Piscinibacter sp. HJYY11: one gene and its partner. The protein of the gene in region 1 interacts with the protein of each later gene in a pairwise test. Links are inferred from orthologs where the notes say so. Each region holds a gene or a part of one and is shown on either strand. Other genes may lie near its edges. The genes, in order: grxD and JI745_RS10885.

Region 1 (7,468 bases):
ACGTGCTGATCCCGCGTCCCGATACCGAAACGCTCGTCGACTGGGCCCTGGCGCTGCTGCAGGGTGGCCCTCTGGAGCCCCGCGTGCTGGACCTCGGCACCGGCAGCGGTGCCATCGCGCTGGCCCTGAAGCATCGCCATCCCTCGGCCACGGTCACGGCCATAGACACCAGCGATGCGGCGCTGTCGGTCGCAGAAGCCAATGCGCAGCGCCTGGGTCTCGACATCCGGTTCGTGCTGGGAAGCTGGTGGAGCGGCGCGAAGAACCAGCAGTTCGACCTCGTCGTCAGCAATCCGCCGTACATCGCATTGGGCGACAAGCACCTGCCTGCGCTAAGACACGAGCCGGAACTTGCGCTGACTTCCGGTGTCGATGGCCTCGATGCCTTGCGCGCCATCGTTTCCGACGCGCCAGCCCATCTCGCCAGCTCGGGATGGCTGTTGCTCGAGCATGGCCATGACCAGTCGCAGCACGTGCGTGCGCTACTTCTGGCAGCGGGCTTTGCGAACGTCCAGACGCGGGAAGATTTGGCAGGAATCGGCCGCTGCACCGGGGGGCAGTGGCGCTGAGCAGACAGCCTCCGCTCGAGTGTTGCGGCATTGCCGCACATCTCCCAGTTCGAGCCTCCTCCAAATGGACTAAGAAGCTACCCACGCCCCGCCAAGCGGCGTAGCATGACCTTCACTTTCACGGCATTGCCTTCAGAGACCTTTTCATGCGTTCCCTCTCCTTCCGCTGGCTCGCCGCACTGACCCTGTCGCTCGGGGTCATGGCCGCGCACGCCGGCGATGGAACGAGCCCGCAAAGCCACGCGCAAGCCTGGGAAGGTCTCAAGGCCCGCCTGTCCATCGGCACCACTGCTCCCGCGCGAAGCGAGCTTGTGGGCGATGCCGAGCAACAACGGGTCAACACCGTCAGCCTCATGGGCGACTACTACCTGAGCCGCCCATGGCTCGGCACATCGGGTGGCTGGCGTGCCACCAGCGGCGTGCTGCTCGGTTCACGCAGTTCCGTCTGGAGCAGCCCCTCGTTGCTGGATCGCCGCACCGCCGGCGATGGCACCGAAGCAGGGACGCAGCCCTATCTCGGCCTTGGCTACACCGGCTGGTCGAGCAAGGGCGGCTGGGGCCTGTCGGCCGACTTGGGCCTGATGGGCCTGCCGCGCTCGGGCACGCGTTTTGGCAAGGGCGCCATCGGCTCGTCCAGCCTCGACGACACGGTGCGCGACCTCCGGTTTGCCCCCCTCCTGCAGGTCAGCGTTTCCTATTCGTTCTGACTTGCGTGGGCTTGCGCGGGCACGGGCTCGGGCCTGCGCCGTTTGCCGTATAACCTCGCCTATCCCCATTTGATTTGCCGGCGCAAGCCGGCCACGACCATGAGCGACGTTCAACAACGCATCGACGACCTCGTCAAGTCCAACCGCGTGGTGCTTTTCATGAAGGGCACGGCGCAGTTCCCGCAGTGCGGCTTCTCCGGCCGCGCGGTGCAGATCCTCAAGTCCTGTGGCGTCAACGACCTCAAGACCTTCAACGTGCTGGAAGACGAGGGTGTGCGCCAGGGCATCAAGGAATACGCCAACTGGCCGACCATTCCGCAGCTCTACGTCAACGGCGAATTCATCGGCGGCTCCGACATCATGATGGAGATGTACCAGGCCGGTGAGCTGCAACAGGTCCTGGGTGCCCAGGCCTGACTTTGGCCACCTCCTCTGTCTCTGGCCGTGTCGTCGTCGGCATCACCGGCGCCACCGGCGCGGTGTACGGGCAGAGGCTGCTGCAACGCCTGAAAGCGGCCGGGCGGGAAACCCACCTCGTCATCAGCCCGGCCGGCGTGCTCAACGCCCACCATGAACTGGGCCTCGACCGGAAGGCGCTGGAGGCACTGGCGCACACCGCCTACAACCCGGCAGACGTGGGCGCGGCCATCGCCAGCGGTTCGTTTCCCGTCGAGAGCATGGTCGTCGCGCCCTGTTCGATGAGGACGCTCGCGGCGATTGCGCACGGCCTGTCCGACAACCTCATCAGCCGCGCTGCCGACGTCACGCTCAAGGAACGCCGCCGGCTGGTGCTGCTCGCGCGCGAAACGCCCTACAACCTCGCGCACCTGCGCAACATGACCGCGGTGACGGAGATGGGCGGCATCGTCTTCCCGCCCCTGCCGGCGTTCTACCACCGCCCTGCCACGCTCGACGAGGTGATCGACGACTCCGTGGAGCGGGTGCTCGCCCTGCTCGGGGTCCACGAGGCACAGCCCAAGCCCTGGGCGGGGCTCTGAGCCGCTCGCTCAGGCGGGCTTGAAGGTCCAGGCCTTGCGGGCACCGAACACGAGGTTCGGGTACTCCGGCCTGCCTCGGCTGCCGTTGTAGCGGCCGAGCGCCATGTAGAGATCACCCCGCTCGCGGTCGAGGTAGTGGCGCAGGATCACGCAACCGAAGCGCAGGTTGGTCTGCATGTGGAAAAGCCGCGCCACGTCGCCCTCTCCGATCAGCCGCGCCCAGAACGGCATCACCTGCATGTAGCCCCGCGCCCCGACACGGCTGATGGCGTACTTGCGAAAGCCACTTTCCACCTGGATCAACGCGAGCACCAGCGACTGCTCCAGCCCTGCGCGGGTGCTCTCGTACCAGACGGTCTCGAGGAACTCCACGCGGGCGACATGCTCGGCCTTGCGCTTTTTCAGGCGGTTGCTCATCTCACCCAGCCACTTCAGGTAGACGAGGCGTTCTTCGATGTTGTCGAAGACCGGCTTGGGCGGCGCACGGTTGGCAATGGCTGCCGACAGCGCCGAACGCACGGCGTCGGCCAGCGGCTCCTCGACTTGTGCCCCCGCGTGCGCAGCCGGCGCAAAGGCCTGCAATGCAGGCCAGGCCGCCGCGGCGAGCAGATGTCGCCGGCCCAGCCCGCTCGTCACGCTCATGCCGAGAGCCGGCCTTTCAGGAAGGCGCCCACCTCGGCCGCAGCCACCGCCGTGGCCTGCGCATCGCGGCGACCCTGGTATTCGACCTTGCCTTCCTTCAAGCCTCGGTCCGACAGCACCACCCGGTGCGGCACGCCGATCAGTTCCCAGTCGGCAAACATGGCGCCTGGGCGCTCGCCGCGGTCGTCGAGCATCACGTCGACACCTTGCGCCTGCAGTTCGTCGTGCAGGCGATCGGCGGCGGCCTTGACCTCGGCCGAACGGTCGTAGCCGATCGGGCACAGCACCACGCTGAACGGCGCCATCGACACCGGCCAGATGATCCCGCGATCATCATGGCTCTGCTCGATGGCGGCGCCAAGCAATCGCGTGACACCAATGCCGTAGCAACCCATCTCGAGCAGCTGCGGCTTGCCGTTTTCGTCGAGGTAGGTGGCGTTCATCGCCTTCGAGTACTTGGTGCCGAGGTAGAACACATGGCCCACCTCGATGCCGCGCTGCATCGCGAGCACGCCCTTGCCGTCGGGCGAGGGATCGCCTTCGACGACGTTGCGGATGTCGGCCACCACGCTGGGCTCGGGCAGGTCACGGCCCCAGTTGGCGCCGGTGAAGTGGAAGTCAGCTTCGTTGGCGCCGCAGACGAAATCGCTCATCGCAGCGACAGTGCGGTCGGCCACGACGCGCACCGGCTTCTTCACGCCGATCGGGCCGAGATAGCCCGGCCTGCAGCCGAAGTGCGCCTCGATTTCGGCCACCGTGGCGAAGCGGTAGCCTTCCTTCAGACCTTCGATCTTGCCGGCCTTGACCTCATTGAGGCTGTGGTCGCCACGCACGAGCAGCAGCCACACCGTCGTCTTCACGATCTCGTCGGCCTCGTTCTTTTCATCCGTGGCCAGCACCAGCGACTTCACCGTCTGCGACAAGGGCAGGTTGAGCAGCTGGGCCACGTCCTCGCAAGTGCTCTTGCCCGGCGTCGGCGTCTTGACGAGGGCCTGGCTTGCAGCGCCACGCTGGGCGATGAGCGGCAGCGCCTCGGCCAGCTCCACGTTGGCCGCGTAGTCGGAATCGGGGCAATACGCGATGGCGTCTTCGCCGGTGTCGGCGATGACCTGGAACTCGTGCGAGCGGTCACCCCCGATGGCGCCGGTGTCGGCGGCCACGGCACGGAACACGAGGCCCATGCGCTCGAAGATGCGCACGTAGGCCGCATACATCGCGTCGTAGCTCTTGCCGGCGGCCGCCACGTCCCGGTCGAAGGAGTAGGCATCCTTCATCGTGAACTCGCGCCCACGCATCACGCCAAAGCGCGGGCGGCGCTCGTCGCGGAACTTGGTCTGGATGTGATAAAAATTTTTCGGCAGCATGCGGTAGCTGCGCAGCTCCTGGCGAGCGATGTCGGTGATGACCTCTTCGGACGTCGGCTGGATGATGAAATCACGGTCGTGCCGGTCTTTCACACGCAGCAACTCGGGGCCCATCTTCTGGAATCGGCCAGTTTCCTGCCACAGCTCGGCAGGCTGCACGACCGGCATCAAGAGCTCGACGGCACCGGCGCGGTTCATTTCCTCGCGGATGATGTTTTCAACCTTGCGAATCACCCGCAAACCCATCGGCATGTAGTTGTAGATGCCCGCGCCCAGACGTTTGATCAGGCCGGCCCGCATCATCAGTTTGTGGCTGGTGACCTCGGCGTCGGCAGGCGCTTCCTTGAGCGTGGAAATGAAAAACTGAGAAGCTTTCATGAGCGGGAAACTGGGGAAGAGGCGGGGGAAGCGGAGGCTTGCACGGCAGGGCTGGGGAAACCCGCGGGGTCACTTCCCGCAAAGCCAGTGCAATAATGAATTCAATTAAAGAATTTGAGGTTGATTATGCTCGACCGAGAAGGGTTCAGACCCAACGTCGGCATCATTCTGCTCAATACGAAGAACCAGGTTTTCTGGGGCAAGCGCATCCGCACCCACTCCTGGCAGTTCCCGCAAGGGGGCATCAAATACGGCGAAACGCCTGAGCAGGCGATGTTCCGCGAGCTCCACGAAGAAGTGGGGTTGTCGCCCGAACACGTTCGCATCGTCGCGCGCACTCGTGATTGGTTGCGGTATGAAGTGCCGGAGCATTTCATTCGACGCGACGCCCGCGGCCACTACCGCGGACAGAAGCAGATCTGGTTTCTGCTGCAGCTGATGGGCCGCGACAGCGACATGAACCTGCGCGCCACCGATCACCCGGAGTTCGACGCCTGGCGCTGGAACGACTATTGGGTGCCGCTCGACCTCGTGATCGAGTTCAAGCGTGACGTGTACCAGATGGCACTCACCGAGTTGGCGCGCTTCCTGCCTCGCAACAACCACCACAACCGCTATCTGCGCTCAGGCATGCGGCCACACCACCGCGATGACGCGGGCAGCACCAACACGACACCGCTTGACGAGAGCGGGCCTCCCGAACCGGCGTCGTCCTGAGCGTCAAGCCAACACCAAGTTGTCGCGGTGAATCATCTCCGGTTCGCCGGTGAAGCCCAGCAGCCGCTCGAACTCGCTGGAAGGCTTGCGCGCGATCAAGCGAGCCTCAGAGCTGGCGTAGTTCGCCAGGCCTCGCGCGATCTCGTTGCCTGCCTTGTCTCGCACGGCGATCACGTCGCCCCGCACAAACTCACCCTGCACCTCGACCATGCCGATGGGCAGCAGGCTCTTGCCTTCGTCTCGCAGCTTGGCGACAGCGCCATCGTCGATCACCACCGCACCGCGGAACTGCAGGTGATCGGCCATCCACTGCTTGCGCGCCGCCAGCTTGGCGGTCGATGCGGTCAGCGCGGTGCCGATCGCCTCGCCGGCGGCCAGACGCAACAGCACATCAGGCTCACGGCCCCATGCGATGACTGTGGAAGCCCCGCTGCTTGCGGCGCGCTTGGCAGCCAGCACCTTGGTGATCATGCCGCCGCGGCCGATGCTCGAGCCTGCACCACCGGCCATGCGTTCCAACTCCGGCGTACCGGCTTCGGCCTCATCAATGAAGCGTGCGCTCGGGTCCTTGCGCGGATCGGCTGAATACAGGCCCTTCTGGTCGGTGAGGATGACCAGTGCATCAGCTTCGACAAGGTTGGCCACCAACGCACCCAGTGTGTCGTTGTCCCCGAACTTGATCTCGTCGTTGACGACCGTGTCGTTCTCGTTGATGACCGGCACGACCTTCAAGCGCAACAGCGTCAGGAGTGTGGAGCGCGCATTCAGGTAACGCTCGCGGTCGGCCAAGTCCGCATGGGTCAGCAGCACTTGGGCACTGCCCATGTCATATTGGCGCAGTTGGGTCTCGTAGATCTGGGCCAGCCCCATCTGCCCGACGGCTGCAGCCGCCTGCAGCTCATGGATCTCCTTGGGCCGTGTTGCCCAGCCCAGGCGCTTCATGCCTTCGGCCACCGCGCCGCTCGACACCATCACCACCTCGCGCCCCTGTGCAGCCAGCGCCGCCATCTGGCGGCACCAGTTGCCGATGGCCTGGGCATCGAGCCCGCGGCCTTCGTTGGTCACCAAGCTGGAGCCGACCTTGATGACGATGCGTTTGGCGTTCTTGAGGGCGTCGGTCATGGCGATTGCTCGAGGTCTCGATGGGGATCGGCGAAACGCGGGTCGGGATCGTCGGGAACCACGTTCTTCAGCTTCGAGACGTGCTGGTAGATCGCCTGCACCATGTGTTCGCAACCTTCACGCGTCAAAGCGGAAATCTGGAACACCGGACCCTTCCACTTGAAGCGCTTCACGAAGTCTTTGACCCGACGCTCGCGATCTTCGATCGGCACCATGTCCAGCTTGTTGAGCACCAGCCAGCGCGGCTTGTCGTAAAGGGACTGGTCGTACTTCTTGAGCTCCGAGACGATACCTCTGGCCTGAGCAACGGGGTCGATGCTGTCATCGAAAGGAGCCATGTCGACCACATGGAGCAGCAGATGTGTGCGCTGCAAATGGCGCAAGAACAGATGCCCCAACCCAGCCCCCTCCGACGCACCTTCGATCAGGCCGGGGATGTCGGCAACCACGAAGCTCTGCTCCGCAGCCACACGCACGACACCCAGATTGGGATGCAGCGTGGTGAAGGGATAGTCGGCAATCTTGGGTCGCGCATTCGAGATCGCGGCGATCAGCGTGGACTTGCCAGCATTCGGCAGCCCCAGGAGACCTACATCAGCCAGCACGCGCAACTCGAGCTTCAACTTGCGATGCTCACCCGGCCAGCCGGGGGTCTTTTGCCGAGGAGCACGGTTGGTGCTGGTCTTGAAATGCAAATTGCCGAAACCGCCGTCGCCGCCCTTGGCGAGGAGCACCTTCTCATCCGGCACCAGCAACTCGGCGATCACGTTCCCCGTGTCGAGGTCGGTGATGATGGTGCCCATCGGCATGCGCAGCACGATGTCGTCGGCTGCCGCACCGTATTGGTCGGAACCGCGCCCGTTTTCACCGTTGCGCGCCTCATGCCGTCGCGCGTAGCGAAAGTCGATCAGCGTGTTGAGATTTCGGTCACCCACGGCAAACACGCTTCCACCACGCCCGCCGTCGCCTCC
Region 2 (7,593 bases), 2.0 Mb from region 1 along the record:
CGTGATGCCGGCGCCGCCCGCCTTCAGGCCCGCCTCGACCGCCTTCTGGAAGTCGCCTGCGTGGTACAGCGCCCAGGCGGCCAGCACCTTGTCGTCCTTCGGCAAAGGCTCGGCGTCACCCGCATGCAGGCGGGCCCACTTCTTCTTCAGCGTGGCGGCGTCGTAGGTGTATTCGGCGGCGTCGTAGGGGAAGGCGGTCCACTTGGCCATGGGTGTCTCCTGTCAGGGCTTCTGGTAAGGGCCCACCAGACCGAGCAGGTGCTCGCGCTGGCCGGGTTCGAGGTAGGGCATCAAGAGGCTCAGCACGTGGAAGGCGCCGCGCAGGAGGGCGGGGCCGGCGCTGTCGGGCTCGAGCGCGTTGCGCGGGTCGCGCACGTATTCGTACGAGAGCCAGTAGGTGAGCACGACCACCATCGCGGTGGCGGTGGGGTCGGCGGCGCGGCTGTCGAGCTTGATCGCGTTGCCGCGCGAGAGCCCGTCGAGCACGGCCTTCACGGCCAGCGTCTTGTTCTTCAGCACGACCTGGAAGTGCGTCTCCAGCTTGCGGTTCTTGCTGAGCAGGTCGTTGAGGTCGCGGTAGAGGAATCGGTAGCGCCAGATCAGCTCGAAGAGCATGTGGAAGAAGAGCCAGGCGTCTTCCACGTTGCGCACGTCGTCGGCGGCGTGCAGCAGCTGCGTGAGCGCTTCTTCGTAGCGGCCGAAGAGCGCGTTGATCAGCTCGTCTTTGGCGGGATAGTGGTAGTAGAGGTTGCCGGGGCTGATGTTCAGCTCGGCCGAGATCAGCGTGGTGGAGACATTGGGCTCGCCGAAGCGGTTGAACAGCTCCAGCGTCACTTCGAGGATGCGCTCGGCTGTGCGCCGCGGTTTCTTCGGGGGAGGGGCCATGTCTCGGAGGCTCTAAGCGGTGCCGGCGAATCTAGCACCGGGCGGGGCGGCGGTGGGGCGCCGCGAGCGAGAAAAGAGCGGGCTGCCTACAATCCGCGCCCTCATGTCCGCCGTCTCGTTCCAGAACGTCAGCAAGCTTTACCGCACCGCCGGCCGCGAAGTGCGGGCCCTGGATGGGGTGAGCTTCAACATCGAGCCGGGCGAGTTCTTCGGCCTGCTCGGGCCCAACGGGGCAGGCAAGACCACCTTGATCACCATCCTCGCGGGCTTGACGCGTGCCAGCGGCGGCAGCGTCTCGGTGCTCGGCCACGACGTGGTGACCGACTTTGCCGCCGCGCGCAAGGCGCTCGGCATCGTGCCGCAGGAGCTGGTGTTCGACCCCTTTTTCAGTGTGCGCGAGACGCTGCGCATCCAGAGCGGCTACTTCGGCGTGAAGAACAACGACGCCTGGATCGACGAGCTGCTGCAGGGGCTGGGCCTCGCCGACAAGGCGGACGCCAACATGCGCCAGCTCTCCGGTGGCATGAAGCGCCGTGTGCTGGTGGCGCAGGCGCTGGTGCACCGGCCGCCGGTGATCGTGTTGGACGAGCCGACGGCGGGTGTCGACGTGGAGCTGCGGCAGACGCTGTGGCATTTCGTGGCCCGGCTCAACAAGCAGGGCCACACGGTGCTGCTGACGACGCACTACCTCGAAGAGGCCGAAGCGCTGTGCGGCCGCATCGCGATGTTGAAGCTCGGCCAGGTGGTCGCGCTCGACCGCACCTCGGCGCTGCTCGCCGGCACCGCCAGCACGATGATGCGGTTCAAGATGGACCAGGCGCTGCCGGCCGAACTCACCTCGCATGCCCGCGTGACCGGGCGCATCGTGCAGGTCACCGCGCACGACACGGCGGAGGTCGAACGGGTGTTGCAGATCCTGCGCGCGCACGGCTGCCAGCCCGAAGACCTGGAGATCGGCCGCGCCGACCTCGAAGACGTGTTCCTCGAGATCATGCAAGGCGCACCGAGGACGCTCGAGCAGGTGCAGGTGGCCGTATGAAGATCGTGCTCGAGGGCGCGCGCACGCTGATCTACAAGGAGATGCTGCGCTTCTACAAGGTGAGCTTCCAGACGGTGGCCGCGCCGGTGCTCACCGCGGTGCTGTACCTGCTGATCTTCGGCCACGTGCTCGAAGGCCGGGTGACCGTGTTCGGCGAGGTCGGCTACACGAGTTTCCTGATCCCGGGCCTCGTGATGATGAGCGTGCTGCAGAACGCGTTCGCCAACAGCAGCTCGTCGCTGATCCAGAGCAAGATCACCGGCAACCTCGTGTTCCTGCTGGTCACGCCGCTCAGCCACTGGGCCTGGTTCGTGGCCTACGTGGGAGCGTCCATCATCCGCGGCGTGGCGGTGGGCCTGGGCGTGCTGCTGGTCACCGTGTGGTTCGCCCCGCCGCCGATTGCCAACCCGCTGTGGATCATCGTCTTCACGCTCTGCGGTGCCGCGATGATGGGCGCGCTGGGCCTGGTGGCCGGCCTCTGGGCCGAGAAGTTCGACCAGATCGCCGCCTTCCAGAACTTCATCGTCATGCCCATGACCATGCTCTCGGGCGTGTTCTATTCCATCAAGTCCTTGCCGGCGTTCTGGCAGGGCGTGAGCCACCTGAACCCCTTCTTCTACATGGTCGATGGCTTCCGGCACGGCTTCTTCGGGGTGAGCGATGTGTCGCCGTGGACCAGCCTCGCCATCGTCGGCGCCAGTCTGGTCGTGGTGTGCGCGCTGTGCCTGCATTTGCTGCGCATCGGCTACAAGATCAGGTCCTGAGGCGATAATCCGCACCCTCATGGCCGATCCCACCCCCGCCGACGTCGAGCGCTACATCGCGCAAGGCCTTGCCTGCGACCACCTGCAGGTCGAAGGCGACGGGCGCCATTTCTTCGCCACCATCGTCTCGGCCGAGTTCGAGGGCAAGAGCCGCGTGTCGCGCCACCAGCGGGTCTACCAGGCCCTGGGCGATAGAATGCGCGAGCAAATCCACGCGCTGTCCATGAAGACGCTGACCCCGGCCGAGTGGGCTTCCAACGCCTCGTCGGCCTCCAACCACCACCATTGAATCGCGCCGCAGTGTGCACTGCGGCTGGCGGGCCTGCTGCCTGCGGGTCCGTGAGCCGGGTGGGCATGGCGGCTGAAAGCCCCACATGGACAAACTCCTCATCAAAGGCGGCCGCCAACTCCAGGGCGAGGTGATGATCTCGGGCGCGAAGAACGCGGCGCTGCCCGAACTCTGCGCGACGCTCCTGACCGCCGAGCCGGTGACGCTCACCAACGTGCCGCGCCTGCAGGACGTGAACACCACGCTCAAGCTGCTGCGCATGATGGGCGTGCAGGCCGAGCGCAGCGAGTCGCAGCCCGACACGGTGTCGATCAACGCCTCCAACGTGACCTCGCGCGAAGCGACCTACGACCTGGTGAAGACGATGCGCGCGTCGATCCTCGTGCTGGGCCCGCTGCTGGCGCGCTTCGGTGAGGCCAAGGTGTCGCTGCCCGGCGGCTGCGCGATCGGCTCGCGCCCGGTCGACCAGCACATCAAGGGCATGCAGGCGATGGGTGCCGAGATCACCGTCGAGCACGGCTACATCCACGCCAGGACCAAGCGGCTGAAGGGTGCCCGCATCACGACCGACATGGTCACCGTCACCGGCACCGAGAACCTGATGATGGCCGCCGTGCTGGCCGAGGGCGAGACAGTGCTGGAGAACGCGGCGCAGGAGCCCGAGATTCCGGATCTCGCCGAGATGCTCATCAAGATGGGCGCGAAGATCGAAGGTCACGGCACCAGCAAGATCCGCATCCAGGGCGTGGAGCGCCTGGGGGGCGTGAACCACCGCATCGTGCCCGACCGCATCGAGGCCGGCACCTTCCTCTGCGCCGTGGCTGCGGCCGGTGGCGACGTGACGCTGCGCCGCTCGCGTGCCGACCACCTCGATGCCGTGATCGACAAGCTGCGTGACGCCGGCGCGACCATCGAATCGGGCGCCGACTGGATCCGCGTCAAGAACGACAAGCGCCTGCGCGCGGTAGGCTTCCGCACGAGCGAATACCCGGCCTTCCCGACGGACATGCAGGCGCAGTTCATGGCGCTCGACTGCATCGCCGAGGGCACGGCCCGGATCACCGAGACCATCTTCGAGAACCGCTACATGCACGTGAACGAACTCGTGCGCCTGGGCGCGAAGATCGAGGTCGACGGCCACACGGCCATCGTGCAGGGCGTGCCGCAGCTGTCTGGCGCAACGGTGATGGCCACGGACCTGCGCGCCTCGGCCAGCCTCGTGATCGCCGGCCTCGTGGCCGATGGCGAAACCACCGTCGACCGCATCTACCACCTGGACCGCGGCTACGACCAGATGGAAACCAAGCTGCGCGGCATCGGCGCCGACATCCAGAGAATCAAATGATCACGCTCGCACTGTCCAAGGGACGCATCTTCGAAGAGACCCTGCCGCTGCTGAAGGCCGCGGGCATCGAGGTGCTCGAAGACCCGGAGAAGTCGCGCAAGCTCATCATCGGCACCACCCAGCCCGAGGTGCGCGTGGTGCTGGTGCGTGCCACCGACGTGCCGACCTACGTGCAGTACGGCGGTGCCGACCTCGGCGTGGCCGGCAAGGACGTGCTGCTCGAGCATGGCGGCCAGGGCCTGTACCAGCCGCTCGACCTCAAGATCGCCAAGTGCCGCATGAGCGTCGCCACGCGCGACGACTTCGACTACGAAGCCGCGGTGAAGCAGGGCTCGCGCATCCGCGTCGCGACCAAGTACACCAGCTGCGCGCGCGATTTCTTCGCCGACAAGGGCGTGCACGTCGACGTGATCAAGCTCTACGGCTCGATGGAGCTTGCGCCGCTCACGGGCCTGGCGGATGCCATCGTCGACCTCGTGTCCACCGGCAGCACGCTGAAGGCCAACCACCTTGTCGAGGTCGAGGAGATCATGAAGATCTCGGCCCGCCTGGTGGTCAACCAGGCCGCGCTCAAGACCAAGCGCGAGCCCCTCCGCCAGATCCTCGACGCGATCGCGTCGGCCATTCCCGAGTAACGACCATGAGCGTCAACGTCCGCCAGCTCGCCACGACCGCCGCCGATTTCGAAGCCGAATTCCAGCGCGTGCTGCACTGGTCGGCCGAGACCGACCATGCGATCGAGGAGCGGGTGGCGGCGATCCTGCAAGACGTGCAAAAGCGCGGTGACGCGGCGGTGCTCGAGTACACGCAGCGCTTCGATGGGCTGGCCGCAGACGCGGTGAAGGCGCTCGAGATTCCCCGTGCCGAGCTGGAGGCTGCGCTGGCCGCCATCACGCCGAAACAGCGCGAGGCCCTGCAGGCCGCCGCTGAGCGCGTGCGCGACTACCACCAGCGCCAGCTCGACGCCTGTGGCCGCTCCTGGAGCTACCGCGACGCCGACGGCACGCTGCTCGGCCAGAAGGTCACGCCGCTCGACCGTGTGGGCATCTACGTGCCGGGCGGCAAGGCGGCCTATCCGTCCAGCATCCTGATGAACGCGATCCCCGCCAAGGTGGCCGGGGTCGGCGAAATCATCATGGTGGTGCCGACGCCGGTGAAGGGCAGCATCGCGACCGGCGGCACCGGTGCAGCAGGAGGCAAGGGCGAGCGCAACACCCTGGTGCTGGCCGCAGCCGCCGTGGCGGGTGTCGACCGTGTGTTCACCATCGGCGGTGCGCAGGCCGTGGGCGCGCTGGCCTACGGCACCGCCACCATCCCCGCCGTCGACAAGATCACCGGCCCCGGCAACGCCTATGTCGCGAGTGCCAAGCGCCGTGTGTTCGGCAAGGTGGGCATCGACATGATCGCCGGCCCGAGCGAGATCCTGGTGCTGGCCGACGGAACAACGCCGCCCGACTGGGTGGCGATGGATCTCTTCAGCCAGGCCGAGCACGACGAGCTGGCGCAAAGCATCCTGTTGTGCCCCGACGCCAGCTACATCGCCAAGGTCAAGGCCGAGATCGAACGCCTGCTGCCCGGCATGCCGCGTCGCGACGTGATCCGTGCTTCGCTCGAAGGCCGAGGTGCGCTCATCCACACGCGCTCGATGGAAGAGGCTTGCGCGATCAGCAACCGCATCGCGCCCGAGCACCTGGAGATCAGCTCCAGCGAGCCCGCGCGCTGGGAGCCGCTGCTGAAGCACGCCGGCGCCATCTTCATGGGCGCCTTCACGAGCGAAAGCCTGGGCGACTACTGCGCCGGGCCGAACCACGTGCTGCCGACCTCGGGCACGGCACGTTTCTCCTCGCCGCTGGGTGTCTACGACTTCCAGAAACGCAGCAGCCTCATCGAGGTGAGCGAGGCGGGCGCGCAGAAGCTCGGGGTGATCGCCGCTGAACTGGCCTATGGCGAAGGCCTGCAGGCCCACGCGCAAGCCGCCGAAATGCGGCTCAAGCGCTGACTACTTCTTGGGCAAGGCTTGCTGCATCGTGACCAGCGCGCGCAAGGTTCCCTTCAGCTCGGCGAGTTCACGCTGCTGCTCGAGCAGGATGCGCTGCATGCCTTCGAGCACCTTGTCTTGCTGGGCGACCTTCTCGCGCAGCGCGGACACGCCGGACAAGCGGTCGACGATTTCCGCGACCAGGCTCATGTCGAGGACCCTGCCTTGATCGAGTCGATCTCCGCGAAGAAGGCCTTCGCGCGCCGCTGGCCGGCGTCGAGGGTGGCGAGGGTGGCATCGAGGTCGTCCTTGGCCTTGCGGGTGGCGACGTCGAGCAGCTCCAGCTCGGCCACCGACTCGACGCCCGCGCGGTACAGGTCGATCGAGGCACGGACCTCGGCCGACACGTTGGTGCCGCGCAGCTTGGCCTGCTTTTCGAGGAACTCGCGTTGGGCGGGTTGCAAGTGCACGTGGGTCGGGATGGTGGCCACCAGAGGCTCCGTCAGACGAGACGGGCAATATCTTATGTAATGGGCGCTGAATTCAAGGCGTCCTCCTGACAAGACCATGTCATCCAAGCTCGAATCCGTCATCGCGCGCTTCATCCGGCAGGACGTCCAGTCCATGCACGGCTACGCCATCCAGCCGAGTGCCGGCATGGTCAAGCTCGATGCGATGGAAAACCCGTTCCGCCTGCCGCCGGCCTTGCGGCAGGCGCTGGGCGAGCGGCTGGCCGAGGTGGCGATCAACCGTTATCCCGGGTCGCGTATAGACGACCTGCGCGGCGCATTGGCGAAGCATGTGGGTCTTCCCGAAGGCTTCGGCCTCATCCTCGGCAACGGCTCCGACGAGCTGATCAGCCTCTTGGCGATGGCCTGCGACGTGCCGGGCGCCAGCATCGTCGCACCGCTGCCCGGCTTCGTGATGTACGAGATGTCGGCCAAGCTGCAGGGCCTGCGCTTCGTCGGCGTGCCGCTGCGGGCCGATTTCGAGCTCGACGAGGTTGCGATGCTCGCCGCGATGCAGGAGCACCAGCCGGCGCTCGTCTACATCGCCTACCCCAACAACCCGACCGCCAATCTGTTCGATGACGCCGTCATCGAGCGCATCGTCGAGGCGGCACCGGGCCTGGTGGTGATCGACGAGGCTTACCAGCCTTTCGCCTCGCGCAGCTACATCGACCGCGTGACGAAGCACGAAAACGTGCTCGTGATGCGCACGCTCAGCAAGTTCGGCCTCGCCGGCATCCGTCTGGGCTACATGCTCGGCCCGAAGGCGCTGATCGAGCAGGTC

The links.
Region 2: the proteins of grxD (region 1) and JI745_RS10885 interact in binary tests that used the Escherichia coli proteins (3 or more experiments, as listed by UniProt). The link is inferred for Piscinibacter sp. HJYY11 from one-to-one orthologs.

Annotation. Positions count from the first base shown.
Region 1 is NZ_JAERQZ010000001.1:4,399,874-4,407,341, reverse strand. The notes cover bases 274-3,034. They hold grxD (Grx4 family monothiol glutaredoxin), read left to right. Parts: upstream 274-1,375; coding sequence 1,376-1,693; downstream 1,694-3,034. Other genes in these bases: JI745_RS20660 (proline--tRNA ligase), read right to left, coding at 2,913-3,034; JI745_RS20665 (lytic transglycosylase domain-containing protein), read right to left, coding at 2,284-2,916; JI745_RS20670 (UbiX family flavin prenyltransferase), read left to right, coding at 1,696-2,274; JI745_RS20680 (hypothetical protein), read left to right, coding at 716-1,276; prmC (peptide chain release factor N(5)-glutamine methyltransferase), read left to right, coding at 274-569. Also shown: more of prmC, read left to right, coding at 1-273; more of JI745_RS20660, read right to left, coding at 3,035-4,658; JI745_RS20655 (RNA pyrophosphohydrolase), read left to right, coding at 4,785-5,375; proB (glutamate 5-kinase), read right to left, coding at 5,379-6,497; Obg family GTPase CgtA, read right to left, coding at 6,494-7,468. UniProt on the Escherichia coli protein: Monothiol glutaredoxin involved in the biogenesis of iron-sulfur clusters.
Region 2 is NZ_JAERQZ010000001.1:2,376,692-2,384,284, reverse strand. The notes cover bases 1,457-4,342. They hold JI745_RS10885 (BolA family protein), read left to right. Parts: upstream 1,457-2,707; coding sequence 2,708-2,977; downstream 2,978-4,342. Other genes in these bases: hisG (ATP phosphoribosyltransferase), read left to right, coding at 4,319-4,342; murA (UDP-N-acetylglucosamine 1-carboxyvinyltransferase), read left to right, coding at 3,063-4,322; JI745_RS10890 (ABC transporter permease), read left to right, coding at 1,921-2,688; JI745_RS10895 (ABC transporter ATP-binding protein), read left to right, coding at 1,457-1,924. Outside these bases: JI745_RS10905 (hypothetical protein), read right to left, coding at 1-210; JI745_RS10900 (TetR/AcrR family transcriptional regulator), read right to left, coding at 223-885; more of JI745_RS10895, read left to right, coding at 989-1,456; more of hisG, read left to right, coding at 4,343-4,957; hisD (histidinol dehydrogenase), read left to right, coding at 4,963-6,321; JI745_RS10865 (hypothetical protein), read right to left, coding at 6,322-6,510; JI745_RS10860 (hypothetical protein), read right to left, coding at 6,507-6,791; hisC (histidinol-phosphate transaminase), read left to right, coding at 6,868-7,593. UniProt on the Escherichia coli protein: Involved in cell resistance against acid stress.